One region of the Mesorhizobium argentiipisi genome, then DNA from elsewhere that is predicted to be linked to it. Evidence: predicted binding sites of a transcription regulator. Region 1 holds the regulator's gene; each other region holds the start of a gene.
What was found. The regulator HrcA, encoded in region 1, represses chaperone genes, less so after heat shock. The targets are predictions, from matches to a motif close to GTTAGCACTCNCNNNNNGNGAGTGCTAAC.
Positions count from the first base shown of each region.

Region 2: groES (co-chaperone GroES) is a predicted target of HrcA. The motif match lies at 6,021-6,049, and genes of this name have one in related genera.
Region 3: groES (co-chaperone GroES) is a predicted target of HrcA. The motif match lies at 2,466-2,494, and genes of this name have one in related genera.
Region 4: groES (co-chaperone GroES) is a predicted target of HrcA. The motif match lies at 1,337-1,365, and genes of this name have one in related genera.

Region 1 covers NZ_JAPYKO010000020.1:76,150-83,591, forward strand. Annotated here, with positions in the region: gene O7A05_RS24170 (low molecular weight protein tyrosine phosphatase family protein) at 127-447, opposite strand; gene O7A05_RS24175 (hypothetical protein) at 481-801, opposite strand; gene hemW (radical SAM family heme chaperone HemW) at 897-2,069, opposite strand; gene rdgB (RdgB/HAM1 family non-canonical purine NTP pyrophosphatase) at 2,066-2,743, opposite strand; gene O7A05_RS24190 (VOC family protein) at 2,743-3,153, opposite strand; gene rph (ribonuclease PH) at 3,347-4,063, opposite strand; gene hrcA (heat-inducible transcriptional repressor HrcA) at 4,297-5,394, shown strand; gene O7A05_RS24205 (hypothetical protein) at 5,637-5,834, shown strand; gene O7A05_RS24210 (PQQ-dependent sugar dehydrogenase) at 5,968-7,308, shown strand.
Region 2 covers NZ_JAPYKO010000011.1:46,079-53,520, forward strand. Annotated here, with positions in the region: partial or broken gene O7A05_RS16710 (acyl-CoA synthetase) at 1-1,023, shown strand, start outside; gene O7A05_RS16715 (hypothetical protein) at 1,116-2,009, shown strand; gene O7A05_RS16720 (coiled-coil domain-containing protein) at 2,050-3,477, opposite strand; gene O7A05_RS16725 (Hsp20/alpha crystallin family protein) at 3,911-4,420, opposite strand; gene O7A05_RS16730 (Hsp20 family protein) at 4,512-4,988, opposite strand; gene O7A05_RS16735 (usg protein) at 5,228-5,506, opposite strand; gene O7A05_RS16740 (hypothetical protein) at 5,520-5,867, opposite strand; gene groES (co-chaperone GroES) at 6,199-6,513, shown strand; gene groL (chaperonin GroEL) at 6,575-7,442, shown strand, end outside.
Region 3 covers NZ_JAPYKO010000003.1:135,085-142,526, forward strand. Annotated here, with positions in the region: gene O7A05_RS06160 (LysR family transcriptional regulator) at 130-1,167, shown strand; gene O7A05_RS06165 (hypothetical protein) at 1,294-2,169, shown strand; gene groES (co-chaperone GroES) at 2,542-2,838, shown strand; gene groL (chaperonin GroEL) at 2,901-4,565, shown strand; gene O7A05_RS06180 (cation:proton antiporter domain-containing protein) at 5,497-7,293, opposite strand.
Region 4 covers NZ_JAPYKO010000023.1:24,959-32,400, reverse strand. Annotated here, with positions in the region: gene groL (chaperonin GroEL) at 1-912, opposite strand, end outside; gene groES (co-chaperone GroES) at 976-1,272, opposite strand; gene O7A05_RS25495 (class I SAM-dependent methyltransferase) at 1,502-2,302, opposite strand; gene O7A05_RS25490 (hypothetical protein) at 2,375-3,226, shown strand; gene O7A05_RS25485 (SDR family NAD(P)-dependent oxidoreductase) at 3,235-3,996, opposite strand; gene O7A05_RS25480 (LysR family transcriptional regulator) at 4,104-5,000, shown strand; gene O7A05_RS25475 (TetR/AcrR family transcriptional regulator) at 5,007-5,633, opposite strand; gene O7A05_RS25470 (MFS transporter) at 5,753-6,937, shown strand; gene O7A05_RS25465 (D-arabinono-1,4-lactone oxidase) at 6,952-7,442, shown strand, end outside.

The DNA.
Region 1 (7,442 bases):
ATGCCGTTACACCGAAGCGCCACCCACGGTGCAGAATTCTGCACCGCCGCGCCCTTCGTGCGAGGTCACGGCATGGATTCTCGGGTCAAGCCCGAGAATGACGAACGCCACGCGGAGCGCCACATCTCAGAGATATCTGCCGGCCCTCACTTCCAGCAGCCGTACCAGTTGCGGGTCCATGAAGTCGTAGTCATCCGGAATATCGAGGCAGATCACCCTGGCGCCCTTCAGGCTCGACCGGAATCTCTTCTGCAGCTTGGCGCGGTGTGCCTTTTCCATGACGAGGATGATGTCCGCCCAGGCGACCAGCTCATGCGTCAACGGATTGTCGGCGTCGTGATTGGTGCCGGCTGATTCCACCTCGATGTCGCGGCGTTTGGAAAACACCTGCTCGGCCGTCGGACTGCGCAGCCGGTTCTGGCTGCAGACGAAAAGCACGTTCTTCAAAGCTAGCAGATATTCCTATGGAGGGAACCAGCGCTACTCGTCCATAATCTCGCGTATTGATTTCGTAAGCGGTATGTACTGATCCAGAGTAAGTCCGTTCAAGTCGAATTCTATCGAATCGTCTTTTGCGATTGTCCTTAAATTTATCCCGACATAAGTCATGAAGCTGCGCACGACGTCAAACTCGCTCAAGCCCGATGTTTTGTGTTTCTTCGATTTCTGGTTTCTGCTGAATACGGTCACTGCTTCATAGAAGTCGGGATGCGCACGGGATTTCGAAATCTCGGTCAATCCAAACTCAAAAACGTCATCCGTGTTTAAAGTTCGCAGCGTCTCATGAATCAGGAACTTCATTGCAGGTCCCATTGGATGCGTGGAAATGGCATTCGGCTAGGGCAGGCCGATATCTAACATCATCGGGCAGACTGACAAACCAGTTGGCTGCTGCTCTACCGCGCCAAATCCGCCACCACCGCATCCAGCACGATCATGCCGGCGGTCGTGGCGCGCAGGCGGGCGTTGCCGACCGGCGCCACCAGCCCTTCTTCCTGCAGCACCGAAAGTCGCGAACTCGACAGGCCGCGACCCGAGAGCGCCTCATAGCGCTGCAGGTCAATGCCTTCGGCAAGCCGCAGGCCCATCAGCAGGAACTCGTCGGCTTCTTCCGCGCGCGTCAGGATCTCGCCGCCGGTGACGCCATTGCCCTTGGCCTCGACCAGATTGGCCCAGGTCTCCGGCATCCTTTCCGCTATCGTCACCGTGCGGCGGCCGTTCTCGACGAAGCGGCCATGCGCGCCGGGGCCGACGCCGACATATTCGCCGTAGCGCCAATAGGTCAGATTGTGCCGGCTCTCGGCGCCCGGCCGGGCGTGGTTGGAGATCTCATACGCCGGCAGGCCATGCGCCGCCGTCACCTCCTGCGTCAGCGCGTAGAGGTCGGCTGCATGATCGTTGTCGGGCAGCGTGAATTTGCGCGCAGCGTAAAGCGCGTGGAAGGGCGTGCCCTCCTCGATGGTGAGCTGATAGAGCGACAGGTGGTCGACGGCATAGCCGATCGCCTGCTCCAGCTCCGACCCCCATGCTTCCGGCGTCTGGCCGGGCCGCGCATAGATCAGGTCGAAGGAGAGGCGGGGAAAAATTTCGCGCGCGAGGCCGATGGCGTGCAGGGCCTCCTCGACATTGTGCAGCCGGCCGAGGAAGCGCAGATCCTTGTCGTTCAGGGCCTGCACGCCGAGCGAGACGCGGTTGACGCCGGCGGCGCGATAGCCGCGGAAGCGCTCGGCCTCGACCGAGGACGGGTTGGCCTCCAGCGTCACCTCGATGCCGGCCGGCACCGTCCAGTTCCTCGCCACGGCCTCCAGGACGGCGGCCACCGTTTCCGGCTTCATCAGTGACGGCGTGCCGCCGCCGAGGAAGATGCTGGTCACCTCGCGCGGCCCGGTGCGGTCGCGCATGGTCTTGAGCTCCGTCTCGAAGGCGCGCGCAAAACGCTCCTGGTCGACCGGCTGGTGGCGGACATGGCTGTTGAAGTCGCAGTAAGGGCACTTGGCCGCGCAGAACGGCCAGTGGATATAGACGCCGAAGCCGGGGCTGCGGTCGAGCGGGATGGTGACCGCGCTCATGCCGATCCTAGCCTAGCCAAGTCCAGACGCCCCAAATCCAATCGCGCTTGCGCGAATTTCTGGAAAGCGCGGGCGCGGTGCGACAGCGCCGTCGCCTGGCCGGGCTTCCAGCCATGCTTTTCTTCCGCGCTCATCTCGCCAAAAGTCCTGTCGAAACCGTTGGGCAGGAACACCGGATCGTAGCCGAAACCGAGCGTGCCGCGCGGCGGCCACACCAGCGTACCTTCGGCCTCGCCGCGATAATATTCGGCCTCGCCATCCGGGAACGCGAGGCAGATGACGGCGACGAAGCGGCCGGTGCGCTGCGAAGGCTCGGTCGCGCCGACGTCCTGCAGCGCGGTCTCGGTCTTCTGCATGGCCATGCCGAAATCCCTGCTGCCGTCGGGCTTCTCGGCCCAGTTGGCGGTATAGACACCGGGCGCGCCGTCGAGCGCGTCGACGCAGAGCCCGGAATCATCGGAAAGCGCCGGCAGGCCGGTCGTCTTGGCGGCGGCATATGCCTTGATATAGGCGTTCTCCTCGAACGTGGTGCCGGTCTCGTCCGGCTCGGGCAGGCCGTAGTCCTTGGCCGATTTCGCTTCGAAGCCGAACGGCGCCATCAGGTCGGCGAATTCGCGCAGCTTGCCTTCATTGTGGCTGGCGACGACGATCTTCTTTCCGTTAAGCGAATGCATCAGAAACCCCAGATCCTTGGCTCGGCGAACTCGATCGAATTGCCGGACGGGTCACGGATATAGATCGAGTGCCCGCCCTGCGGCCATTCGAAATCGCTTTCGATGGCGATGTTGTTCGCGGCGAGATGCTTGCGCCATGCGGCGATTTCATCGGCGGTTGCCGCAAAGCAGAGGTGCCCTTCGCCGGCCGTGCCGTGCGGCGGCACCTTCAGCCGCGCGTCCGGCGCCGGCGGGATTTTCGTCGCCTCGGCGTTGAAGAGAAGCAATACGCCGTCGCCGCAGCGGAAGAAGACATGCCGGCCCTCGACCTTGCCCAGCGCATCGAGGCCGATGATGTCGCGGTAGAAGGCTTCGGCGGCCTTGAGATCATTCACATACAGCGCTGATTCCAAGATTGCTGAGGGAGTCAAGAGGCACCCCCCTCTGGCCTGCCGGCCATCTCCCCCGCAAGGGGGGAGATTGGCAGCCCCGCCGCCGCCGCAAACCTTTCAGCGTTGGAGATTGGCGAAGGCCGAGACAACACCTGATCTCCCCCCTTGCGGGGGAGATGGCCGGCAGGCCAGAGGGGGGTGTGAAGGATCGCCGACCTCATCGCATTCAACGTCAGGCCACCGCCATCTGCTGCAGGCTCACCAGGCGCTGGATGCCCTTCTTCGCGAGTCCCATCAGCGCCGCGAACTGCTCTTCGGAAAACGGCTCACCCTCGGCCGTACCCTGGATCTCGACGATGCCGCCCTTGCCGGTCATGACGAAATTGGCGTCGGTGCCGGCCGAGGAATCTTCGAGGTAGTCGAGATCGATGACCGGCTGGCCGTCATGGATGCCGCAGGAAATCGCCGCGACATGGTCCTTGAGCACCTTGGCGACGCTCACCATCTGGCGCGCTTCCATCCAGCGCAGGCAATCATAGAGCGCCACCCAGCCGCCGGTGATCGAGGCCGTGCGCGTGCCGCCATCGGCCTGGATCACGTCGCAATCGACGGTGATCTGCTGTTCGCCCAGCGCCTGCAGGTCGACAACGGCGCGCAGCGAACGGCCGATCAGCCGCTGGATCTCCAGCGTGCGGCCACCCTGCTTGCCGGCGGAGGCCTCGCGCCGCATGCGCTCGCCGGTCGAGCGCGGCAGCATGCCGTATTCGGCTGTCACCCAGCCCTTGCCGGAATTGCGCATCCAGGCCGGCACCTTTTCCTCCAGGCTCGCCGTGCACAAGACATGCGTGTCGCCGAACTTCACCAGGCACGAACCTTCGGCATGCTTGGAGACGCCGCGCTCGAAGGAGATGGCGCGCATTTCGTCGGCTTGGCGTTTGGAGGGGCGCATCGAGGCTCTTTCTGTTCTTTCCCAGATTCGTCGGCGGCTTGTAGACGCATGCGCAGCATGGCGCAAAGGAAAACGCGGTCGCAAAGGAAAACCGGCTGGGTAACCGCGAACGCGGCACCGTGACCGCAAATGCGGCACGTGACCGCAAATGCGGCACGTGACCGCGAATGCGGCACCGGGTTGCGCCGCTGTGGCTTAAGTCTATATCTTTCGGCAGGAGGTTTCTCGCCGGAATGAACAAACCAGTCGATCCGACGTCGCAGTCGCCCGGGCCTCAGTCGCCCGTACTTCAGTCACTCGACATGCGCTCGCGCGATATTTTCCGGCGGATCGTCGATTCCTACCTGCGCGACGGCGAGCCGGTCGGCTCGCGCAGCCTGTCGCGCATCCTGCCCTCGTCTCTGTCGCCGGCCACCATCCGCAACGTGATGAGCGACCTCGAGCATCTGGGCCTGATCTACGCGCCGCATGTGTCCGCCGGGCGGCTGCCGACTCAGACAGGCCTGCGCTTCTTCGTCGACGCCTTCATGGAGCTCGGCGACCTTTCCGACGACGAGCGCCGCACCATCGAGGCGCAGGTGCGCGCCTCGGGCTCGGGCGCGACGCTGGAGCATATGCTGACCGAGGCCAGCCAGATGCTGTCCGGCATGTCGCGGGGCGCCGGCCTCGTGCTCGCCTCCAAGCACGAGGTGGCGCTGAAGCACATCGAATTCATCCAGCTCGAGCCCACCAAGGCGCTTGCCGTGCTGGTGTCGCAGAACGGCGACGTCGAGAACCGCGTCGTCGAGCTGCCGGCCGGCATCACCGTGTCGCAGCTGCATGAGGCGTCCAATTTCCTCAACGCCCACATCCGCGGCCGCACCCTGGCCGAGGCGCGCGTCGAGATCGCTCGCATCAAGGAGGAGACCAGGGCGGCCCTCGACACGCTATCGCAGGATCTGGTCGAGAAGGGCCTCGCGGTCTGGGCCGGCGCCGAAAGTGGGCTGCCGGCGCGTCTCATCGTGCGCGGCCGCGCCAATCTCCTGGAAAACGTCACCGCCCAGGCCGATCTCGAATTGCTGCGTCATCTGTTCGAGGACCTCGAAACGCAGGACGGGCTGCTGCAGCTCCTCGACCTTGCCGAGGAGGGGCCGGGCGTGCGCATCTTCATCGGCTCGGAGAACAAGCTGTTTTCACTGTCCGGCTCGTCGCTGGTCGTCGCCCCCTATCGCGACAAGGACGCCCGCGTCGTCGGCGCGCTTGGCGTCATCGGGCCGACGCGCCTGAACTACGCCCGCATCGTGCCGATGGTCGACTATACGGCGCAGCTGATTTCGCGCATGCTGCGCTAAAGTGCGGCGAGATTCAGGTGAGACCGGCCTGCAAACGGCAGCTTCCTGCGCTTCCGGCCTTCGCCGGCCGAAGCGCTTGTGAGTGGCGCGGCAGCTTGGTTAAGGCTACGGTCGGCATAGGCCGGTGCTCACGTACTTGAAGTACGCTCCGCTCCGGTTCTCGGAAGCTACCATTTTCGGCGCGGCCTGACCTGAATCTCGCCGCCCCTAGGGTTCGCGGCAGCTGCAGAGGGAGAACAAATATGGCGCTGGAAGCAATCAAGGCCCAGATCGACCTCCTGCTTCAGGAAATGATCAACCAGCCCGAGGACGAGCACGAGATCCAGGAGCAGCTGCGCGAGAAATTAAGGGAAATGCGCGCCATGGGCCTGCCCTTACCGATGGACCTCGTCGAGTTGGAAAAGCGCCTCGACGACGATTTGGATGCCGAAGAGGCCTGAGGCCGGCGCTCCGTCAAATCGGCTTGCGCACGCTTCTCTTTTCGATCGTTTGCCCCAATATGTCCTGTCTGCGGGCGCCTTATCGAGTGAGGCGCCCGCAGACGGGACATGTTGACAGACGACGGAGAACAGCATGATGCGGATCGCCGGCCTTGCGGGCTTCGCGCTGGTTTTAGCCACGGGTGCCTTTGGGCAGCAGGCGGATCAGCCCTTGCTCAGCGGCGAAAAGGCCTTCGGCGACTGGAAGGCCGACCGACCGGGCGTGCGCAGGCTGCTGAAGCCCGAGGATTTGCCGAAGCCCGATGTGACGGAATCCGCTTCGAACGGCGGCGGCGTCACCGATCGCCCCGAGGATGCGAAGCCGAAACTTCCGCCCGGTTTCTCCGCCGAGCTCGTCGCTTCCGGCATCGACAGCCCCCGTGTCGTGCGCGTGGCGCCGAACGGCGATCTCTTCGTCGCCGACAGCCGGGCGAACCAGGTTCGCGTCTATCGCCTCGCGGAAGGCAGCGCGAAGCCCGCGCAGAAGTCGATCTTCGCCAACGGGCTGACGCGGCCCTACGGCATCGCCTTCTATCCGCCGGGCGGCAAGCCGCAATGGGTCTATATCGCCAACAGCAACAGCGTCGTCCGCTTCCCCTATCGCGACGGCGACCTGGAAGCGTCGGGCAAGCCGGAAACCATCGTGGCCAAGGTCCCCGCCAGCCACCATTGGACGCGCGACATCACCTTCTCGCCCGACGGCAAGACGCTCTATCTGTCGGTCGGCTCCGGCTCCAACATCGCCGAGGATATGGGGGCGAAGCCGAAGGGCGGCGTCGAGGAATGGGCGAAATCGCAGCCGCTCGGCGAGGCCTGGGGCGCGGAACAGGGCCGCGCCGACGTGCTGGCCTTCGACCCCGACGGCAACAACCGCAGGACGATCGCTACCGGCCTGCGCAATTGCTCCGGCATGACCGTGCAGCCGGCGATAGGCGCGCTCTGGTGCGTCGTCAACGAGCGCGACGAGCTTGGCGACAACACCCCCTTCGAATACGCGACCGCCGTGAAGGAAGGCGCCTTCTATGGCTGGCCCTGGTATTACATCGGCGACAATGAGGACCCGCGCCACAAGGGCGCGCGCCCCGATCTCGCCGGCAAGGTCACGGTTCCGGATGTGCTGATACAGGCGCATTCGGCGCCGCTCAACATCGCCTTCTACGACGGCGGGAATTTTCCGGCTGATTATAAGGGCGACGCCTTCGTCACGCTGCACGGCTCGTGGAACCGCAATGTCCGCACCGGCTACAAGGTGGTGCGGCTGAGATTCAAGGACGGCAAGCCGACCGGCGAATACGACGACTTCGCAACCGGCTTTGTCATATCCGACGACGCGGTCTGGGGCCGGCCGGTCGGCGTCGCCGTCGCCAGGGACGGCGCGCTGATCCTGACCGAGGACGGCAACGGCACGATCTGGCGTATTACGCATGGTGGGTAGCTCCCGGTCGAGCTGTAGCGGGCTCCCCCTCACCCGGATTGCCAACCGAATTGCGAAGGGCAATTCGGGCAATCCGACCTCTCCCCAAGGGGAGAGGAGCAGGTAAGCGCCGGCGCCAATCTCTTCTCCCCTCG
Region 2 (7,442 bases), on a different contig from region 1:
CCGGTGCCGCTCAGCGCGCTGCTTGCCTTCGGCGCCTATATGCGCGACGCGATCGGGCTACGGCCCGACGACATCTTCTGGAACATCGCCGATCCCGGCTGGGCCTATGGGCTTTACTACGCCATCACCGGGCCCTTGCAACTCGGCATTGCCACCACCTTCTACGAAGGCGCCTTCAACGCCAAATCGACCTACGACATTATCGAGCGTCTGGGCGTCACCAGCCTTGCCGGCTCGCCGACGGCCTATCGCCTGCTGATGGCGGAAGGGCCGGAGGCGGCCGCCCGGGTCAAGGGCAGGCTGCGCGTGGTAAGCAGCGCCGGCGAGCCGCTCAACCCGGAAGTGATCCGCTGGTTCGACGCTAACCTCGCCGCCCCGATCCACGACCATTACGGCCAGACCGAGAATGGCATGATGGTCAACAACCATCATGGGCTGGCGCATAGCGTGCGCGCGGGCTCCGCCGGATTTGCCATGCCGGGCTACCGCATGGTGGTGCTGGACGATCAAGGCAACGAACTCGGCCCTAACCAGCCCGGCGTGCTGGCGGTCGATATCGCGAACTCACCGCTGCGCTGGTTCGACGGCTACCACGAGGCGGAAACGCCGGCGATCGCAGGCGGCTATTACCGCACCGGCGACATGGTGGAATATGAGCCGGACGGCTCCGTCTCCTTCATCGGGCGGGGCGACGACGTCATCACCTCGTCCGGCTACCGCATCGGGCCGTTCGATGTCGAAAGCGCGCTGATCGAGCATCCGGCGGTCAACGAGGCGGCGGTGGTCGGCGTGCCCGATCCGCAGCGCATCGAGATCGTCAAGGCGTTCGTGGTGCTGGCGCCCGCCTTCCAGGGCAGCGAAGCACTGGCGGAGGAACTCGTCCAGCATGTGAAGCAGCGGCTTTCGGCGCACTCCTATCCGCGCGAGGTCGAGTTCGTCAGCGAGCTGCCGAAGACGCCGAGCGGCAAGATCCAGCGCTTCTTGCTGAGGAAGGCCGAGGTCGAGAAGCGCAAGGCGGAATAAAGATTGCCGCTGCCCCAATTTCCGCCACGCAAAAGCCGCCAAGTCGGGCGATGGCTCGCAAGGGCTCTTGATCGCTAATTTGGGGTTGCAGCATGCGGTTGGTTTTAACGCTTCTCTTCGCACTGGCGGGCAGCACGGCACTCGCTGGCTCGCCGGAGGACGATTATATCGCGGCGCGCGACAAGGCGATTGCCGACATAGCGGCACAGGCAAACGCCAACACCGCCATCGAAACCATCGATGCGCAGAACGAGAAGGCGCTGGCCGATCTGCAGCAGCGTCTCGCCGCCATTCTCGGCCCGCTTTCGGTGAAGGGTTTCCCGGCGACGGGCACCATCAATATTCAAAGCCTCAGCGCTTCCGATATCGGCTATGGCATGCTGGATGGGTTGCGGTATGCCCAAAGCGAAGACGGTCCGAGCATCGTCGCCTCGACGCGCGGGCTAACGGAGCGCTGGCTGAAATCCAAATCGAGCGAGGCGGAAGCGGATTTCAAGCTGCCCACGGACATCGGCGCGGCATTGAAGCTCGATAGTTTCTACACCCAGGCCATCGGTAGCGACGCAGCATTCTCCGGCACGCTCGACTTTCCGCTGAAGAAGCCCGACGGCGCCGACATGGCGATCGCGCGGCTCGGCGGCTGGACGCAGGATGTCGGTCCGATCTATGACCAGCATGTCGTGGTGACGGTCGTCAAAGGCGACCGCGTGCTGATCGCCGAGGCGCCAGCCTCGCCCACCGTGCCCAAGATTGCCGCCTGCGATTCAATCTGGGCAGCCGCCGACGCCGCGGCGCAGAAAGCCCAGCAGGCCGATCAAGGCTCGGATCAGGACGACGCGCAGGCTTCCGATCCCGCCAACGCCGCCTGGGAAAAGGGCGACGCCGACTACCGCGCCTGCATGGCCCAGCGCCTGCCTGGCGGCCCGTCCTTCCCGGCGCTGCTCAAGCAGGCGCAGGACCTCGCCGACGGCATGGCGGGCAAATAGCCCGCGAAGCCTATTCCAGAAAAGTACGCGGCGGTCTTTGTCAGCCCGCGTTCGCCCGCATGTTGCGCCGAGAAACGCGCCGCGCGACGGGACGCGCCGCTTCCGCGATGATCCCGTTGGTTTGAGGCGCGGCATCCTTGCGCGACCTTGCGTCGGTCACCCGATGCAGGCGCTCGTAAGGCAGCAATTCCCGGATGCGGGCGTTGAGCGCTTCGACTTCGGCGCGCAAATCCTCGCATTCCTGCTTCTGGATATCGAGCTGGATCTGTTCGGACGCCTGTTGCAGCGAAAGCCGTGAGAGATTGGTGCTGACCTCGGACAGGTTCTTCTTGTCGGCTTCGCTCTCGTCCTTGAGAACGGCAAGCCTTTTCTCCGCAATCTGGCGTTCGGTGACGGCGTCGTTCAACTGCGTCTTGAGCCTGGTGATCTCCGCCGTGGCTTCCCCATTGTCGGTCGAGGCCTTATCCAGACGCGACTGCAGTTCCTGGATCTCGGCACGCAAACCGCGCATTTCTGCCTGGCTGCGCGCCAATTCGGCGGTGCTGTCGCTCTCGGCGATCCGCGCCGCCTCGACGGTTTCGGCAAGCTTGGCTTGCGTCGCCTCCAGGGCTTTCTGCAGCCGAGTCTCTTCCTTTTCATGATTGCCGAGTTGGGCCATCAGCTCGGCAATATGAGCGGTTTCGCTGGCGTGGGTCGCCGCGAACTCATCGAATTTGTGCCTGGCCTCCGCTTCGCGCTTTTGCGCCTGCTCCAGATCGACCGAAAGGCCGACCTGCTTTTCACGCAGCAGCTTGTTCTCGGCGCCGCGCCTGTCGACTTCGACGGTCTTGGCGGTCAGGGCTTTGACGATCTCGCCGAACTCCGTCTCGCGCCTGGCGGCCTCATTGCCCATCTCCACCAGTTCCAGGCGCACGGCCGCCAGTGCCGAGCGCAGTTGCTCCCGGTCCTGGACGAGACTCGCCTCGCGCTGTTGCCAGGCCTCGGCCGCGCCGTCACGTTCCCGCTGCTTGCGGGCGGCATCGAGCAGTTGTTCGGAGAGCGCCTTGCGCTCGGTGGTGAGAGCGAGGTTTGCCAGCTCCAGCTCGTTGGAGCGCAAAACGTCGCGATGGAAGACGTTGAGGACCTCACGCGTCATATGATGCGCGGTGGCGATCTCCGCCAGCTTCGCCTCGATCTCCTGCAGATGCCCCTGCCCGTCGCGGAAAAGCCCGGCCACAGCCTCCAGCGCGGCGAGCCGTGTCTGGGTATGCGGCGTCAGCCGCGACGAAGCTGCGTCGGGATGCTCTTCGGGCGGCGGCGGATTCTCGTCGCTTGCCACCAGTTCCTGGCCGGCAACGGTATCCTCCTCCGACGGCGGCCGTTCATCATCTTTAAGAACGTCCTCGAATGCTTCCGCCAGATCCGATTGGAGTTCCTGAAATTCCTTGTCGACGTCCTCGGCCCGCTTAATCAGAGACTTGAAATTCATCACGGCACATCCCTTACGCTCGACGACACATCTTTTACGCTCGCCCCCGGGCGTACTTAACGAATTGCTAATCTATCCCCTTACCTTCCGTTCGGGAAGCCTCTGCAAAGGAAACCAAAATTAACGTTATCGTCGGTCCCATCTTGAGGGGACCGGCCGCCAGATGATTCCTCTTCGGCTCCTAAAACACGCTGGTTTTCTCTCGAGGTAGGCTCTGAAAGCATGCGCCAAAAAAGGGAAAGACAGCGAGCTGCTTGTCATCATTCACATGAGCGATGCAAAAACTTCAGGACGGAAAAGTGGAGCTCCCGTCGCATAATTTTCTCTATTGTCAGCCGATCGCGAAGAGCTGCGCTGCGCGGGCATCCGGTCGCCGTGGCTCTCATGGATTGCGACGCGGGAGGCGTATCGGCCGACCTCCCGCGTCGATGCATCAACTCTTGATGTCGATGCGCTTGACCTGCGACTGCGCCTTCTCGCTCTTCGGCAAGGTGACGGTCAGCACGCCGTTCTTGAAGCGGGCATCCACCTCGTCTTCCTTGACCTCATAGCCGACCGGGATGCGGCGCTCGAAGCGGCCGTAATAGCGCTCGGAGAACTGCCTGTCCTTGTCCTCCGTCTCGGAGCGCTTCTCGCCTCTCAGCGTCAGCACGCCGTCGTCGAGCAGGACCTCGATGTCTTTCTGTTCGAGGCCCGGCACCTCGGCCATCACCTTGATCTCCTTCTCGCCGTTGGAGATCTCGACGCTCGGCCAACCGGCGCCCAGGGCGGAAACACCGCCAAAAGACGGCGACCGGCTGTCGAAGCCGCGGAAAACGTCGTCAAACAAGCGGTTCACCTCGCGATGCAGCGACAGGAACGGATCGCGCTCACCGTCGCGGAATATGCTTGGAAGCTGGTTGCTGTTGCTCCGGCCCCAGGGAATCAGATCACGGACACTCATGGTTTCGCTCCTTTCTGTTCATCGGCTTGAAAGGCTCCTACGGGCCGGGCAGTGCCCGGCGCGTAGCTCGGATGCGCTCACAGGACGGCCGTCAGGCGGCGTGCTTCTCGGCTTCGATCTTCTTTGTCGTGCCTTTGAGCGTGGCGCTGTCGGCTGCGATGTCGATCCGCCGCGGTTTCATCTCTTCCGGGATCTCGCGCTTCAGATCGATCGTCAGCAGCCCATTGACCAAGCTGGCGCCAACGACCTTGACGTGGTCGGCAAGCTCGAAGCGTCGCTGGAATGCGCGGCCGGCGATGCCACGATGCAGGTACTCACCCTTGTCCTCGCCGGCTTTCTGGCCCGAGACCATAAGCATGTTCTGCTCCTGGGTAATGGCCAGTTCATCCTGCGAGAATCCGGCCACCGCCATGGTGATGCGGTAGTCGTCTTCCGCGGTCTTGGCGATGTCGTAGGGTGGCCAATTGTCGACGGTTTCGATCCGGCTCGCCGTTTCGAGCGCGTTCAGCATTCGATCGAAGCCTATGCTCGACCGGAACAGGGGACTGAAGTCAAACGTGGTTCTCATAGCTACATCCTCCATTGAGCAACATAGATACGAGGGGCGCCAAGGAAGCTGTGCCCCTTGACCTGCCGGTCTCTCTCAAGCACCGGCACAATCGATCTGGGAATTCGACGCGGGCACGTCAAGACCCCGCCCGAAGCGCCTTCAAGGCCGTGAAAAAGTCAGCCTCTTCGTCTGCATGCAGGCAGGCAAATCATGAATTGAAGGCGGCCGTACAAAACGACCGCCTTGAGGAGCTGATTTCAATGGATCGCGATGATCCCGTCGACGACCCGCCATTCCGATGCCCTGATGAGCCGATGGTGGGCGACGCGGACAGAATGCAAGGCGCCAGCCAGCTCGCGCTCCCAAAAGCCCAGAAAGCCCCTCAGCACGGGGAAATCCGGGGCAAGATCATAGTCCTGCCAGACGTAAAGCTGGAGCAGGCTGGGATGGTCGGGCAGATGATAATGGATCTCGGCAGTGGTCAAGCCATAGCCATTCATCTGCAAGCGGAATTCCCTGCTGACCGCTCTCGCCATCGCCTTCGGGCCCTCACGCGCTCAGCCGGTCGACCAGCTGCCGGTGGTCGTCACCGGCAGGGCCGCCAGGCGGCGGGGCTAGCGCATCAAGCCGACGCAGCGCATCCATGATGTCGTCGAAGGAGACCGGCCGCTCGGTGCCCGGCGGCTGGCGCAGCGCCGGCATCGATTCCACGGCGCAAGCGTCGGATGCCCAGGACGAAAGGATCGCCCGTTTTTCCCATATGTCGAGCGAGCTGTCCTCCAGCACATCCCGCGGATGCTGAAAATGGCTGGCCGGCGAGAGCAGCCGGTCGAGCGAAAGGTCTGATATTTCGGGAGCTAGGGAAGGAATGATCGGCGAAAGCGTCTGTCGGTCCATTTCTGTCCTCCGTCTCCAAAAAACTCCTTGTTTCGGGTTCCAGTTTCTCAACGGTCCCGGCGCTGCCGGGCGCCGATAATCTTGTTCAACTCAATCGCGAATTCAAGCCTCTCCGTTATCGGAACGGTCCAATTTACCGCATGTTTTCAGCGCGCTAGCACTCAAGGGTCGAGAGTGCCAAAAAATTTTCGGCACCCCCTTGAAAGTAGAAGAAGGCAAAATTAGTTCGACATGCGCGCGATGCCGAAAGGGTCGCGCGAGCCCCGCTCCGGTCCTACCGGTCCGGAGCGGAGGGACCTCTCGCAATCTGTTTGTCCTGAAGGAGAACGATATGACGTTCCGTCCACTGCATGACCGCGTGCTCGTGCGCCGCGTCGAGGCCGAAGAGAAGACGGCCGGCGGTATCATCATCCCCGACACTGCCAAGGAAAAGCCGCAGGAAGGCGAAGTCATCGCCGTCGGCCCGGGAGCCCGCGACGAGAGCGGCAAGCTCGTGCCCCTCGACGTGAAGGTCGGCGACCGCATCCTGTTCGGCAAGTGGTCCGGCACCGAGATCAAGCTCAACGGCGAGGATCTGCTCATCATGAAGGAAAGCGATGTGATGGGCGTGATCGAGCAGGCCGCGACGCTGAAGAAAGCCGCCTGACCGGGGCTTCGATCGAACCGCAACCCAGTCAATGAAAGCTGCCTAAACAAGGAGTGATCCAATGGCTGCCAAGGAAGTCAAATTCCATTCCGACGCCCGCGAGCGCATGCTGCGCGGCGTCAACATCCTCGCCGACGCGGTGAAGGTGACCCTCGGCCCGAAGGGCCGCAATGTCGTGATCGATAAGTCGTTCGGCGCCCCGCGCATCACCAAGGACGGCGTCACCGTCGCCAAGGAGATCGAGCTTGAGGACAAGTTCGAGAACATGGGCGCGCAGATGGTCCGCGAGGTCGCGTCGAAGACCAGCGACATCGCCGGCGACGGCACCACAACGGCCACCGTGCTTGCTCAGGCGATCGTTCGCGAAGGGGCCAAGGCCGTTGCCTCGGGTATGAACCCGATGGATCTGAAACGCGGCATCGACAAGGCGGTGGATGCGGTCGTCGCCGAGCTCAAGGTCAACGCCCGCAAGATCACCAGCAACGACGAGATCGCGCAGGTCGGCACCATCTCGGCCAATGGCGATGCCGAGATCGGCCGCTTCCTGGCCGAGGCTATGGAAAAAGTCGGCAACGAAGGCGTCATCACCGTCGAGGAGGCCAAGACGGCCGAGACCGAGCTGGAAGTCGTGGAAGGCATGCAGTTCGACCGCGGCTATCTCTCGCCCTATTTCATCACCAATCAGGACAAGATGCGCGTCGAGCTCGAAGAGCCCTATGTGCTGATCCACGAGAAGAAGCTCAGCAATCTTCAGGCCCTGCTTCCCGTGCTCGAAGCCGTGGTCCAGTCCGGCAAGCCGCTCCTGATCATCGCCGAGGATGTCGAGGGCGAGGCTTTGGCCACGCTGGTGGTCAACAAGCTGCGCGGCGGGCTGAAAGTCGCCGCCGTCAAGGCGCCGGGCTTCGGTGACCGGCGCAAGGCCATGCTGG
Region 3 (7,442 bases), on a different contig from region 1:
ATCGAGACCGGTACCTTGAACCACGTCAAACCAATGACGACACCGCTACTGTCATCAGCAGGCCGGCCCTCAACGCCAACCATAACGACGCTAGCGTGAGCACACCGCTACTAAACTAAGGAGAGGGGCATGGACCTCGTTTACAGTCGGGATCGTTCAAGCAGAAGTGAGCGGTCGCCTAACATTGTCAATGGCGCGCGCGCCACACGGCAACAGCAGATGCTGGAATCGATCGACCTGAAATTGCTGTTGTCTCTTGAGGCGCTGCTGGAGTACCGCAACGTCACGCATGCAGCCCGGTACATGGGCGTGAGCCAGCCGTCCATGAGCCGATCACTGGCAAGGCTGCGTGGAATTTTCGATGACGATCTTGTGGTTCGTGGATCGAGCAGTCTGGTTCCGACGCCGCAGGCCGAGTGTCTGGCCAAAGTCCTCCCGCCGATCTTGAGCGCTATCCGCGCAATGATGGACCGCAGTTGCGCCCCAGGGGAATGGCGTTCGAAAGCCACAATGGTGATGCCCGATCACCAAGCGCTTATCTTGCTGCCGCCTCTACTGCCACTTTTGCGCGAGCACGCGCCTAATCTCGATATCGTCACCGACCCCCTTTTGGCCGGCGCGCTCCTGCGGCTTGAGCAAGGCGAAATCCATCTGGCAATCGGGCAGATCGATGCTGCACCACTGGGTTATTTGCGCCGTACGCTCTATGCCGACCGTTTTGCCTGCCTGCTTCGCCAGGGTCACCCAGCCCTGGCGCGGGAATGGACGATCGATAGCTTCGCGACCTTGCACCACGCTGCCATTGCATCGGACTCCAAGGACGGGTTCGGCCGGGTGCATGACGAACTGGTCAAATTGGATGTTCTGGATCGCGATCCGGTGCTGGTTTCCAACATATTGACGGCAGCCGCGGCAGTCGCGGCGAGCGATCTGGTGCTGATTGTCCCAGGGCGCGTCGCAACGCGGATCGCTGCCTTGCTCCCCCTGGCGATTGTCGATCCGCCCGTGGAACTGACCCCTTACGAGGTCGCCCTCATTTGGCACGAACGGTGCCATCGCGACCCGGAGCATCGCTGGCTGCGCCACGAGATCACCGCAGCGGCTTCGCAAACAGAACTGATGCAAACATCACAAACTGGCAGGGCCATAACGGAAGCGCCCCGTTAAAGACTCACGCTGCTTGTCCGCACGTGATTGAGCCAAGATGCACACATGTCAGCCGATGCTCAAGTTGCGCGCTTTCCAAGGGCTCACGATCTAACAACTACCCTAACTCTCACAAAGGAGAATAAAATGCCAAACGAATGGTCGCTTGACGTGAAGGAACGTGAAAACCAGCACACTGACGATGCCTACAAGGCCGCTCGAGCCTTTTTCCATGGCAGCTCTCGGCTTTTGTCAATGGCAGATGCCGCGCCTAGGAAAAACGACCTGATCGCCAACGACGAGGGGACCGTACAGTTTCACCTTATCGGTCAGCAAACAAATATCCCGATGTACAGCCGAATCATGAATGAGAACCAAGACAACCTTCTTGCTATTGGAGGACTCATTTACGACTACATGCATTCCAATTTTCCTGCCATTGACTCAAAAATGCTAGACCTCACCACCTGGGCTGACGTTCTAAGCAACATTCCCGATCTTTCGATCGGACAGCAAAAACAGAAATTTTATTCGCAAAAGGCTGTTGGTACTTCCGTCTCGGCCACCTTCCTTTCTCTGATTGCCCAGGCGATCATTACCGACGGGGCATCGCTGCTGACAGATTTCGAGTCATTCCTGACGGCGATGGGTAACATCACCTTCAGCGCCAACGCCAAGGCGCAGCAATACAGGGCCCTGACATGCACCTACCAGAGCTACCTTCTCGATAATGGAGCCGGTGGATATTACGATTACGGAGCGATCGTTCTGCGCCAGATCGAGTTCAAACAGAACTTCCTTGAGCTGAGGTCCTGCTGCTCGTCGATGCGACTGATCGATGTGGACATGGGCTATACCGAGATCACCAGCATCGTACAGGCACGCCGGATCCGAAAAGGGGGGCCCGACCATGAAAACTTCCAGCAGCTCGTGAATGCGAACTCCACCAGTCAATTCAAGAGGGCAGAGAACTTCTTCAACGGCGGCTCGACCCCGCAACATGACATCAAGCCGCAGGTCTGAGTCTCAGCCCCTTGACGCGAAAGCAGCGCACCTAACCAACACCGAGGGTCCTGGCGACCTCGCCAGGTTCATGGATGCGGTAAATCGGTCCAGAACGCTTGCGAAATGCCGACCTGTTTAGTCCACAGCCGGCGACCCGCGCTGACGGCCGCCGCCTCCGTGGCTGATGCAAGAAATGAGCCCATCCTCTTGCTCGTGTTGAAGAAAAATATAGGCCCCCAGCCCACGTCCTTCGCTCTGGTTCCGCCGTTCTCCGCGCCTTGACTTGCAGCCGTCAACGGCCTATCCACCCCATTGTTAGCACTCTGCCTAGGTGAGTGCCAATCGCTCCGGCAACGGAAATCGTTCAACATCGCACCAGGGAAATCCATAATGGCAAAGTCGAAATTCCGCCCACTTCATGACCGCGTGGTCGTTCGCCGGGTCGAATCCGAATCCAAGACCGCCGGCGGGATCATCATCCCGGATACGGCTAAGGAAAAGCCGCAGGAAGGCGAGATCATCGCGGTCGGCTCCGGCGCCCGCGACGAAGCTGGCAAGCTGGTTCCGCTGGACGTCAAGGCCGGCGACCGCATCCTGTTCGGCAAGTGGTCGGGCACCGAAGTCAAGCTCAATGGCGAAGACCTTCTGATCATGAAGGAATCCGACATCATGGGCATCATCGGCTGATCATCGGCCTCACCTTCAACTTGAATTTTTCGGGCTCTCCGAGCCCTGCCAGGAGTTAAAACATGGCTGCCAAAGACGTAAAATTCTCCCGTGACGCCCGCGAGCGCATGCTGCGCGGCGTCAACATCCTCGCCGACGCGGTGAAGGTCACGCTCGGTCCCAAGGGCCGCAACGTCGTCATCGACAAGTCGTTCGGCGCCCCGCGCATCACCAAGGACGGCGTCACCGTCGCCAAGGAAATCGAGCTTGAAGACAAGTTCGAGAACATGGGCGCGCAGATGGTCCGCGAAGTCGCTTCGAAGACCAACGACATCGCCGGCGACGGCACCACGACCGCGACCGTTCTGGCGCAGTCGATCGTCCAGGAAGGCCACAAGGCGGTTGCCGCCGGCATGAACCCGATGGACCTGAAGCGCGGCATCGATCTGGCCGTCACCGAAGTGGTCGCCGCTCTCGGCAAGGCCGCCAAGAAGATCAAGACCTCCGAGGAAGTCGCCCAGGTCGGCACCATCGCCGGCAATGGCGACGAGTCGGTCGGCAAGATGATCGCGGAAGCGATGCAGAAGGTCGGCAACGAAGGCGTCATCACGGTCGAGGAAGCCAAGACCGCCGAGACCGAACTCGAAGTCGTCGAAGGCATGCAGTTCGACCGCGGCTACCTCTCGCCCTACTTCGTGACCAACGCCGACAAGATGGTTGCCGAGCTTGAGGACGTCTATATCCTCCTGCACGAGAAGAAGCTCTCCAACCTGCAGGCCATGCTGCCGGTCCTCGAAGCCGTCGTGCAGACCTCGAAGCCGCTGCTCATCATCTCGGAAGACGTCGAAGGCGAGGCGCTCGCCACGCTGGTCGTCAACAAGCTGCGCGGCGGCCTTAAGATCGCCGCCGTCAAGGCGCCGGGCTTCGGTGATCGTCGCAAGGCCATGCTGGAAGACATCGCCATCCTGACCGGTGGCCAGGTCATCTCGGAAGACCTCGGCATCAAGCTCGAGAATGTCGGCCTCGACATGCTCGGCCGTGCCAAGAAGGTGTCGATCTCCAAGGAGAATACCACCATCGTCGACGGCGCCGGCAAGAAGGCCGAGATCCAGGGCCGCGTTGCCCAGATCAAGCAGCAGATCGAGGAGACCACCTCGGACTACGACAAGGAGAAGCTGCAGGAACGTCTGGCGAAGCTCGCCGGCGGCGTTGCCGTGATCCGCGTCGGCGGTGCGACGGAAGTCGAAGTCAAGGAAAAGAAGGACCGCGTTGATGACGCCCTCAACGCGACCCGCGCGGCCGTGGAAGAAGGCATCGTTGCTGGCGGTGGCGTTGCCCTGCTGCGCGCTTCGGCCAACCTCAACGCCACCGGCGCCAACTCAGATCAAGCTGCCGGCATCAACATCGTGCGTCGTGCGCTGCAGGCTCCGGCCCGTCAGATCGCGGCCAACGCTGGTGCGGAAGCATCGATCGTTGCCGGCAAGATCCTCGACAATGCGAGTGCGACATATGGCTACAACGCCCAGACCGGCGACTATGGCGACATGATCGCCATGGGCATCGTCGATCCGGTCAAGGTCGTGCGCGCGGCTCTCCAGGACGCGGCCTCGGTCGCCGGCCTGCTGGTCACCACCGAAGCCATGATCGCCGAAGCTCCGAAGAAGGACTCGGCTGGCGGCGGCATGCCGGCCGGCATGCCTGGCGGTGGCATGGGCGGCATGGGCGGCATGGGTGGCATGGGTTTCTAAGGGCACCTTTCGAGGATCTCCGGAAGGGCGGCAGCGATGCCGCCCTTTCCTTTTGTGTTTTGTCGATCGGTTAAGTGCCGCAGCGATACAATCGCCTGCGCTGCCTTGACTGCCAGCCGTTCAGGAACAGGCTTAGCGGCCTATGGGCTTCCGAACCCACCCGACAAACGCTGGGCTGCCGTCCAGATTGAAAAAAGCGCCGCTTCCACTGAGAGCGTCATCGACATGATGCCTAAGAGCGCTCCGGGGCAATGCTTCCGCATTTCCACATTTTGTGCATTGCAATATGCTGTGCTATCCCTATGTTCGCGCTGTCGACCATCTCCTCCTTCCAGATGTGATGTCGGCGTTGGAGGCAGCGCACCCCCCATCGCGCTATCGAGGCCCGCTGCCAGCCCCCCCGGTAGCGGGCTTGATCATTTGAGAGGCAATTTCGGCCTATGACTCAGGCCGCTAAGGATGCGAAAGCATCTGGACTTCCGAGCCATTCTTTGCCCTACCCGCATCGGCAACCAGTTAGCACTTCCACCTGGCTCGTTGCCGGCGTAGGCAAATTCGCGTTGCCTTCGGCATTGTAGGAGCTTGTGTCGATCACGACAATCGAACCGAGCGCAGGATTTCACAATCGCCGGATCAAAATGTCCGTCGTGATCTGCTGCACGCCTCGGCGACGTGCCGGAAACCGGGATTGAGTAGGGTGACGCTGCAACTAGCCCCCTCGTGACCCGGACGAACTGACACGATCCAACAGCGTGAGTTCGCCACTTTCCTAAGCGAACATGACGATGGTCCCGCCAAGTGCGACCCGTTCGATCGCGTGTGCGAGGCTTTCGCCGCCGGCTGACTCGGCAGTGTCGCGCAAAAAGGCGGTTCTGCATTCGTCGCTTGAACCTGCCTAAGGTCACATTGCAGGCATATGCGCGCTGGCTGATCAGGCAGCGGAAGGTTCGGCCGCCTGCGACCGCGACACCGGCTTGTCGCCAAGAACCTCTTCAACGATGCCGCGCGCGATCTCGCGTTCGCCCATGATCACGGTATCGGCGCCGAGTCCCTTCAGATGCTCGACCTCGGCATCGGAATGGGCGCGGGCGACGACGTTGATGTTGGGATTGGCGGTGCGTGCCCGCAGCACGATCTGGCCGGCCTCGAAGGCATTGGGGATGGCAAGGATCAGCCGCTTGGCGCCTTCAGGATTGGCGGCGGCGAACACTTCGGCATTGGCGGCATTACCGACGATGGTTTCGATGGCGTCTGCTTTAAGCTTCGCCAGCGTCTTGTCGGCGTCCTCGATGACGAGGAAAGGAAGTGCCGCCTCCTTCAGCGCGGCAGCGACGAGGCCACCGACCCGGCCGTAGCCGATCAGGATGGCGTGACCGGCAAGCGCCGTCCGCGGCGGCGGCCCGTCTTCCTTGCTGGACGTTGTGGCAACGGAGGCCACCTGGCCCGGTTCGGTCGCCGGACCAACCGGCTTTGCGTCCGCCGGCAGTGCCGTCCTGGCGGCGCGGGCCTCCAGCCACGGCTTCATCCAGTCGATAACCAGGAACATCAACGGGTTGAGCACGATCGACAGGATGGCGCCGGCCAGGATCAGATCGCGGCCCTGCTCGGGTAGAAGTTTCAGCCCGACGCCGAGTTCGGCCAGGATGAAGGAGAACTCGCCGATCTGGGCAAGGCTGGCCGAAATCATCAAGGCCGTGGCCAGGGGATAGCCGAAGGCTACGACGATCACGAACGCCGCCAGCGACTTGCCGATGACAATGATGGCCAGCGTCGCCAGGATCGGAAGGCCGTTGCTGATCAGGCTGAATGGATCGAACAGCATGCCGACGGAGACGAAGAACAGCACCGAGAAGGCATCGCGCAGCGGCAGCGATTCTTCGGCCGCGCGGTGGCTGAGCTCGGATTCGCTCATGATCATGCCGGCGAAGAACGCGCCCAGCGCCAGCGAGACGCCGAACAGTTTTGCCGCGCCGAAGGCGACGCCGAGCGCAATGGCGAGCACCGAGAGACGGAACAGTTCGCGCGACCCGGTATGGGCAACGTAGTGCAGGATCCAGGGAATGACCCGGCGGCCGACCACCAGCATGACCACCACGAAGGCGGCGACCTTGGCCAGCGTGATGCCCACGACACCCCATATGCCGTAGCTGGCCGGCAGCGACAGCAGGTCGCCCGAATGGGCATTGGCCTGTTCCTGGCCGCCGAGTACACCGGCAAGCGCCGGCAGCAACACCAGCGCAAGCACCATGGCCAGGTCCTCGACGATCAGCCAGCCGACGGCGATGCGGCCGCGCTCGGTCTCGATCAGGCGGCGTTCCTGAAGCGCGCGCAGCAGCACAACGGTCGAGGCGACCGACAGCGCCAGGCCGAACACCACGCCCGCGCCCATCGACCAGCCGAGCATCCAGGACAGCCCGGCGCCGAGCGCGGTGGCAAAGCCAATCTGAACGACGGCGCCCGGCACGGCGATGGCGCGGACCGACAGAAGGTCCTTGAGCGAGAAATGCAGGCCGACACCGAACATCAGGAGAATGACGCCGATTTCGGCCAATTCGTTGGCAAGCCCTGCATCGGCGACGAAACCGGGCGTGTTCGGGCCGACCAGCACGCCGGCTACGAGATAGCCGACCAATGGGGGAATCCGGAAGCGATTGGCGAGAGCGCCGAAGACAAAAGCCAGCCCCAGACCGGCGACGATGGTGGCGATAAGGGGCGTGTCATGCGGCATTGTCTATGGAGCGCCTTCAAGCTAGCGATGTCGGATATGCGGCGCCCGAGAGCCGTCGCCTGTTTCGCAATATGGTGGAAGGGGCAACGGTGATGCAACCCGCAAGGTGCGAAAAGCGACGGCGCGGCGACAAAATGCCGGACCGGCGA
Region 4 (7,442 bases), on a different contig from region 1:
GTCTTCCGAGATGACCTGGCCACCGGTAAGGATGGCGATGTCTTCCAGCATGGCCTTGCGGCGGTCACCGAAGCCCGGCGCCTTGACGGCGGCGATCTTCAGGCCACCGCGCAGCTTGTTGACGACCAGCGTGGCCAGGGCCTCGCCTTCGACGTCTTCCGAGATGATGAGCAGCGGCTTCGAGGTCTGGACGACGGCTTCCAGGACCGGCAGCATGGCCTGCAGGTTGGACAGCTTCTTCTCGTGCAGCAGGATGTAGGCGTCCTCGAGATCGGCGACCATCTTGTCGGCGTTGGTGACGAAGTAGGGCGACAGGTAACCGCGGTCGAACTGCATGCCTTCGACGACTTCCAGCTCGGTCTCGGCGGTCTTGGCTTCCTCGACGGTGATGACGCCTTCGTTGCCGACCTTCTGCATCGCTTCCGCGATCATCTTGCCAACCGACTCGTCACCATTGGCCGAGATCGTGCCGACCTGGGCGACTTCCTCGGAAGTCTTGATCTTCTTGGCGGCCTTGCCGAGCGCCGTAACGACTTCGGTGACGGCGAGGTCGATGCCGCGCTTCAGGTCCATCGGGTTCATGCCGGCGGCAACCGCCTTGTGGCCTTCCTGGACGATCGACTGCGCCAGAACCGTTGCGGTCGTGGTGCCGTCGCCGGCGATGTCGTTGGTCTTCGAAGCGACTTCGCGGACCATCTGCGCGCCCATGTTCTCGAACTTGTCCTCAAGCTCGATCTCCTTGGCGACGGTGACGCCGTCCTTGGTGATGCGCGGGGCGCCGAACGACTTGTCGATCACGACATTGCGGCCCTTCGGGCCGAGGGTGACCTTCACCGCGTCGGCGAGGATGTTGACACCGCGCAGCATGCGCTCACGGGCATCGCGGGAGAATTTTACGTCTTTGGCAGCCATGTTTTAGCTCCTGGCAGGGGCTCGGGAAGAGCCCGAAGATGAAGATTCAGATGAGGCCGATGATCAGCCGATGATGCCCATGATGTCGGATTCCTTCATGATCAGAAGGTCTTCGCCATTGAGCTTGACTTCAGTGCCCGACCACTTGCCGAACAGGATGCGGTCGCCGGCCTTGACGTCCAGCGGCACGAGCTTGCCGCTTTCGTCGCGGGCGCCGGAGCCGACGGCGATGATCTCGCCTTCCTGCGGCTTCTCCTTCGCCGTATCCGGGATGATGATCCCGCCGGCGGTCTTGGATTCGGATTCGACCCGGCGAACGACCACGCGGTCATGAAGCGGGCGGAACTTGGACTTTGCCATGTTGTCTTCCTCGAATGAGAACGGTGAGAACTGTTCCTCCATCCGGCGAGGCCGCCGGATATGAGTTAGCACTCACCAAAGGCGAGTGCTAACGTCGCGCTGAAATAGGCTGGCGAGTTGCGAGAGTCAAGGCGCGCGCAATGGGGCGGCGGCGCGAAATTTTTCTCGTGCGAGACGCCAGGCCGAAATGCGTCGGCCATCGCGAGGGCGCCAACAAGCAATCCTGCCGTCAGTCCAGGCGCTTCGGCGAACGCAGCACCAGCAGCGGGCAGCATTCTGCGAGCCCGTATGTGCCGGTCGAGGCCAGCCGGACATCATCGAAGAAGGCAACGGCTTCCTTGATCAGCGCTGCCGTCGGGGCGAAGCTGTAGACGACGGACGAGTTCCGATAAACTTCGATGGTTCCGATGACCGGCAGTTCCCATCCGGTTCGAGCCGACAGCTCCTCGCGGTCGGGAAACATCCTGTCGAAATGTTCGAGGATGCCCGTAACCGGTATCGTGTAATCAGGCGCACCGCCCATGGCTGTCATGGCCACACGCCATTTGAGCTCGTGGAAGGTCGAGACGCCACCGGCCAGCGCCAGGGCGCGGACTTGCTGCGGTTCGTCGCGGGTTTCGGGGCAAGCATAAAGCCTGATGCCGGCGCGCCCGTCGGATTTGAGCGCACGCGCGATCGACGCGAACAGCGCGCGCCTGAGGTCCGCGGCGCCGATGACCGAGAGGCACCCGTCGCCGATCAGCGCATCGACGCTTGCTCCGGGAAACGGCAAGTCGAACCAGTCGCCTTGCACCGCCTTGCGCGTATCTGTGTCGCCCGGCCAGATGCCGGCAATCATGTCGGGAGATTCGTCGACCGCCGTCATCGTGGCGCCAAGTCCGGTGAGCTCGGGCGTCACGCCGAACATCACGACGTGCGATTGCGAAAGCTCGAGCTCACGTTCATAGGCCTCGACCACCTGAGCCGGCGGCCGCAGCGGCGAGCCGAGCAACTGCCAGTGCTTGCGAATTGCATTCCAGTGCTCGGTCATGCAAACCCTGTATCGGTTAGGCATTGTGTTCGGTCGCATAGTCGAAGGCGCATAATAAGCCAAGTGGGGCGCATGGCACGCATCGCCGTCATCACGCATGAACAAGACCGCTTCCAGAGCCGGCGCGGGCTGCTGCTGCGCCGTGACAGCCCGTATATGCTCTTCGACCTGCTGCAGGAGCTGAAGCGCCGCGGCCATTCGGTGCGGGTCCTGCGCGGCACCTCGGCGAAGCCGGCCGCCGACATCGCGGTGCTGCATCTCGACGCGACCGTGACGCCGCCCGATTATGTCGACTATGCGCGCCGCTTTCCCTTCTGCCTCAATCTTGGGGCCGCCGACATCTCGAAACGCCGCATCAGCGGCGCCGTGATTGACCAAGGCGACGACTGGCAGGGACAGGTCATCGTCAAGAGCAGCCTCAACCATCGGGGAACGCCGGAACAGCAGCTGAACCGGCGCGCGCGGCGAGCCGGCAGACCGGAGCCGTTCCCCGGCGTCCCAGCCTTCGCAAGATACGAGATCCATGCCTCGCTCGCCGATGTTCCGGCCGAGATCTTCGAACGCCGGGATCTGATCGTCGAGAAATTCATTCCCGAGCCGGAGCCGGACGGTTTTGGCGCCCGCTTCTGGCTGTTCTGCGGCGAGCGCGAGCGCTGCACCCGTCATGTCTCGCCGCAGAACCTGGTCAAGGGCGACGACACCATCCGCCGCGAGGCGGTGCCCGTGCCGGATGAGCTGCGCGCTCTGCGGCGCCAGCTCGGCTTCGATTACGGCAAGTTCGACTTCGTCATGCATGAGGGCAGGGCGGTGCTGCTCGATGCCAACAAGACCCCTGGGCGTGCCAGGAACCTGTCGAGCTTCATCGCCGCCGGCAATGCCAATCTTGCCGACGGCTTCGAAGGACTGATCCGCCAGGTCAAGTGACCGATCGTCTAGATATTCATGCCCCCAGACACCTCGATGCGCTGGGCGTTGACCCACCGATTGTCCTCGGACAGCAGCGAGGCGATCATCGGGCCGATGTCGTCGGCGACACCGGCGCGGCCGAGCGCCGTCATGCCAGCCACGACGCGATTGATCTCGGCGTCGTCGCGCACATGACCGCCGTTGAAATCGGTCGCGATCGCGCCCGGCGCCACCGTGTTGGCGGTGATGCGCCGGGCCGCCAGTTCCTTGGCGAGGTAGCGCGTGAACACTTCGACGCCGCCCTTCATCATCGCATAAGCGGCGGAGCCCGGGACCGAGAAGCGCGCCAGGCCGCTCGAGACGTTGATGATACGGCCGCCATCGTTGATCAGCGGCAGCAGCGCCTGGGTGAGGAAGAACACGCCCTTGAGATGGACGTTCATCAGCGTGTCGAACTCCTCTTGCGTCGTCTCGGCGATCATCTTGCGCAGACCGGTGCCGGCATTGTTGACGAGATAGTCGAAACGGTCGCGTTGCCAGGTCTCGTGAAGCGTCTTCTTCAACGCTTCAACGAAAGCCGGGAAGCTGGCGACGGCGCCGGCGTCGAGCTCAAGCGCGGCAGCCCGGCCGCCGGCCGCCTCGATCTCGGCGATTGCCGTCTTCGCCTCGTCGGCGCGCGAGTGATAGGTGAGGACGACGTCGACACCCTTGCGGGCGAGGTTGAGCGCGGTGTTGCGGCCGAGGCCGCGGCTGCCGCCGGTGATGAGAGCGATGGGACGAGTGGTCACGGCGAAATCTCCTTCTGTCTGGATGGAGATGCATATACTCGCCCGGTGGGCCGACATTAATCGGCCATGGATTGCCAACACTATTCAGCATGTGCGAACAATACGCGATGGACCGATTCGACAGCATGCGGCTCTTCACCCGCGTCGTGGAACGGCGCAGCTTCACTGCGGCCGCCGCCGATCTCGCCCTGCCGCGCTCCAGCGCCACCGCCGCGATCAAGCAGCTCGAGGAGCGGCTCGGCGTGCAATTGCTGAGGCGCACCACGCGCCACGTCACGACGACGCTCGACGGCGAAGCGTATTACCAGCGCTGCATCGGCATTCTAGCCGACATCGAGGATGCCGAAGGCGGCTTCGGCGCGCACGATGTGCGGGGAAGGCTCAGCGTCGACGTCAACGGCCACATGGCGCGCACCTTCCTGCTGCCTGAACTGCCGGCGCTGCTCGCCAGATATCCGGGCCTGACCGTGCATATCGGCGAAGGCGACCGCCTCGTCGACCTCGTGCGCGAGGGCGTCGATTGCGTCATCCGGGCCGGCACGCTGCCCGACAGCGACATGATCGTGCGGCGGCTCGGCATCGCCCGCGAAATCACCGTTGCCAGCCCCGCCTATCTCGAACGCCACGGCCTGCCGCGCACGCCGGATGACCTTGCCGGCCATATGATGATCGGCTTCGTGTCGTCGCGCACGAGGCAGGTGATGCCGCTGGAATTCACCGTCGACGGCAAGGTTCGCGAAATCGTCCTGCCGTCGCGGGTCACGGTCGCGAACTCAGACACAAGTGCCGCGCTGGTCCGGCTGGGCTTCGGGCTGTTCCAGGCGCCAAGGCTCCGCTATGCGGACGATATCGCGGCCGGCCGGCTGGTCGAGGTGCTTCCCGATTTTCCGCCGACGCCGACGCCGATCTCGGTGCTCTATCCGCCGAGCCGCCAGTTGTCGCCACGGGTGAGGGTGTTCGTCGACTGGCTGGTGGAAATCCTGGGGCCGAAGCTGGATCCCTGATCGCGCTCAGAGAAACAATCGCAACTGCGTGTGGATGATCGAACGATAATCCTCGATCGTGCGCCGGCCCTCCGCCTCGTCCTGCGTCAGCGCCAGCCGCACGACGCCGCCGGCGAGCTGGAAGATCAGGAACACGACACGTCCGAACGCCTCGCGCTGCTCCGCTTGGAGCATCGGCCCGACCTTGTCGCAGAACATCTTCGCCTGTTGCCTCGTCTCGGCGATGTCGAGATGCTGCAGCGCCTTGTCGGCCTGGATGGCGTTCTGCAGGTCCTGGATAGCCGGGTCCGCGGCGACACGGGCATGATAATCGTCGAGCAGCTGGTCGGCCGCGGCGGTCACGTCATCCAGCCGGGCTATCCCGGCGATGATCGCGCCGAAGCGTGCGCGGCTTTCCTCGGAGAACCGCTCATAGAGCATCGCCAGGATCGCCGACTTGCTGGGGAAATAGTGATAGACGGTAGCGATCGGCCCGCCGGCCAGCGCGCCGACTTCCTTCATCGTCACCGCGTCGATGCCCTTCTCGCCGATCAGGCGCATGGTCGTGGCGAGGATCGCGTCGATGCGCTCGCGGCTGCGCTCCTGCTTCGGCCTGCGCCGCGGTTCCGTCGCTGTTCGCCTTGTCTGCGTCATGCGCCAAATCTCGTGAAAGCCGCGAATTCGCGGTTGACAAGAAACATGATCAAGTATCAGTTCCGTCAAATACTGACAACTTGTCAGTTTTTCGATCGAGCTGCAAGGGAGAGCGCCTCGTGACCGCATCGCAAGCCGCGCAAGCGGAAAATGGCGATTGGCTTGTCGGCAATCCGACGAGCCTGCAGCTGGCCTCGGTGCTGTGGATCGGTTCGGTCGGTCTCCTCATCCTCGGACTGCAGCCGGTGCTGCTCGGTGCGCTCTACAGCGAAGGCCATGTCACCGGCGACGAGCTGGCGCTGGTCGCCACCGCCGAGATGATCGCGATAGCGATCGGCTCGGGCGTGGTGGCGATGCTCTTGCCGGCGCGCAACATGCGCTGGAAAAGCACGGTGCTGCTCATGCTGCTGGCACTCGCCAATGTCTGGACCGCTTATGCCGGCAGCCCCAATGCGCTGATTGGCGCGCGCACGCTGGCCGGCCTCGCGGAGGGCGGGCTTGTCGCCGTCGCGACCGAGCTGATCGCCCGCTCGCGCCGGGCCGAGCGCATCGGCGGCTATTTCGTTACGCTGCAGACCTTGGCGCAATGCGCGCTGGCGCTGATCCTCGCGCTCTTTGCCGTGCCGCGAGCGGGCTCGGCTGGCGGCTTCATCGCGCTCGGCATCGTCTGCCTGCTTTCGCTCGTCGTGGCATGGACCGTGCCGGACGACTATGCCGACCTACCCAAGGAAGAGCAGTTCGCCAACGTTGCGACCGTGCCGGCGATCGCCGCGCTGCTGTCGATCTTCTGCTATTTCATGTTCTTCGGCGCCGTCTGGGCTTTTCTCGAGCCCATCGGCGCGCAGTTCGGCATCGATGGCCGCACCGTCGGCCTGATGGTTTCGGCGAGCCTTGCCGCGCAGGTGCTCGGCGCGATGACTGCGACAAGCTTTGAGGCGCGCATCGACTATCGTTTTGCCATCACCTTGATCGGGATCGTCGCGGCGATCAACTCGCTGCTGCTTGCGTCCGGCCCGGGTCTTTCGGTGTTCTGGGCCGTGGCGCTGGTGATGGGCTTCATCCTGCTCTTCATCGTGCCTTACCAGATCCGGCTGGCGATCACGGCTGACGAGACGCGCACCGCCGTGCTGCTGGTGCCGGCCGCTCAACTCTTCGGCCTCGCCATCGGCCCGGTCGCCGCCTCGCTGCTGATCGACGGCGCGGACTTCCGGCCCGTGCCCGAATTCGCCGCCGCCGCCGCTTTGGCGAGCGTGCTTTTGCTCGGCATTTTCGTGCTGGTCGCGCGGCGGCGCGGCCGGGTCTGAGCAAAGGGGTCAAGATGGCAACCGCCTGGAGCAACTGGTCCGGCTTCGTCACGGCTTCCCCGAAATTGATCGCGGCGCCCGCCGATGCCGGCGAGCTGGCCGAACTGGTGCGCTCGGCGCCCGGTCCGCTGCGCGTCGCCGGCGCCGGCCATTCCTTCACGCCGTTGGTGCAGTCCGACGGCGCCATCGTCTCGCTGGAGAAGATCGAGGGGCTGGTCTCGCACGATGCCGCGAACAACCGGGCGCGGGTGAGGGCAGGCACGCGGCTCGGCGCCTTGATGCACATCCTGCAGGACATCGGCCAAGGCCTGCCCAACATGGGCGACATCGACCGCCAGGCGATCGGCGGCGCGCTGGGCACGGCAACGCATGGCTCCGGGCCGACTCTCGGCGCCTATCACACGCAATTGGAGGCGCTGCAACTCGTCGATGGGCAAGGCGAGCTGCGCGAGTTCAGCCGGGCAGACGACCTGGACATGATCCACGCCACGGGCGTCGCGCTAGG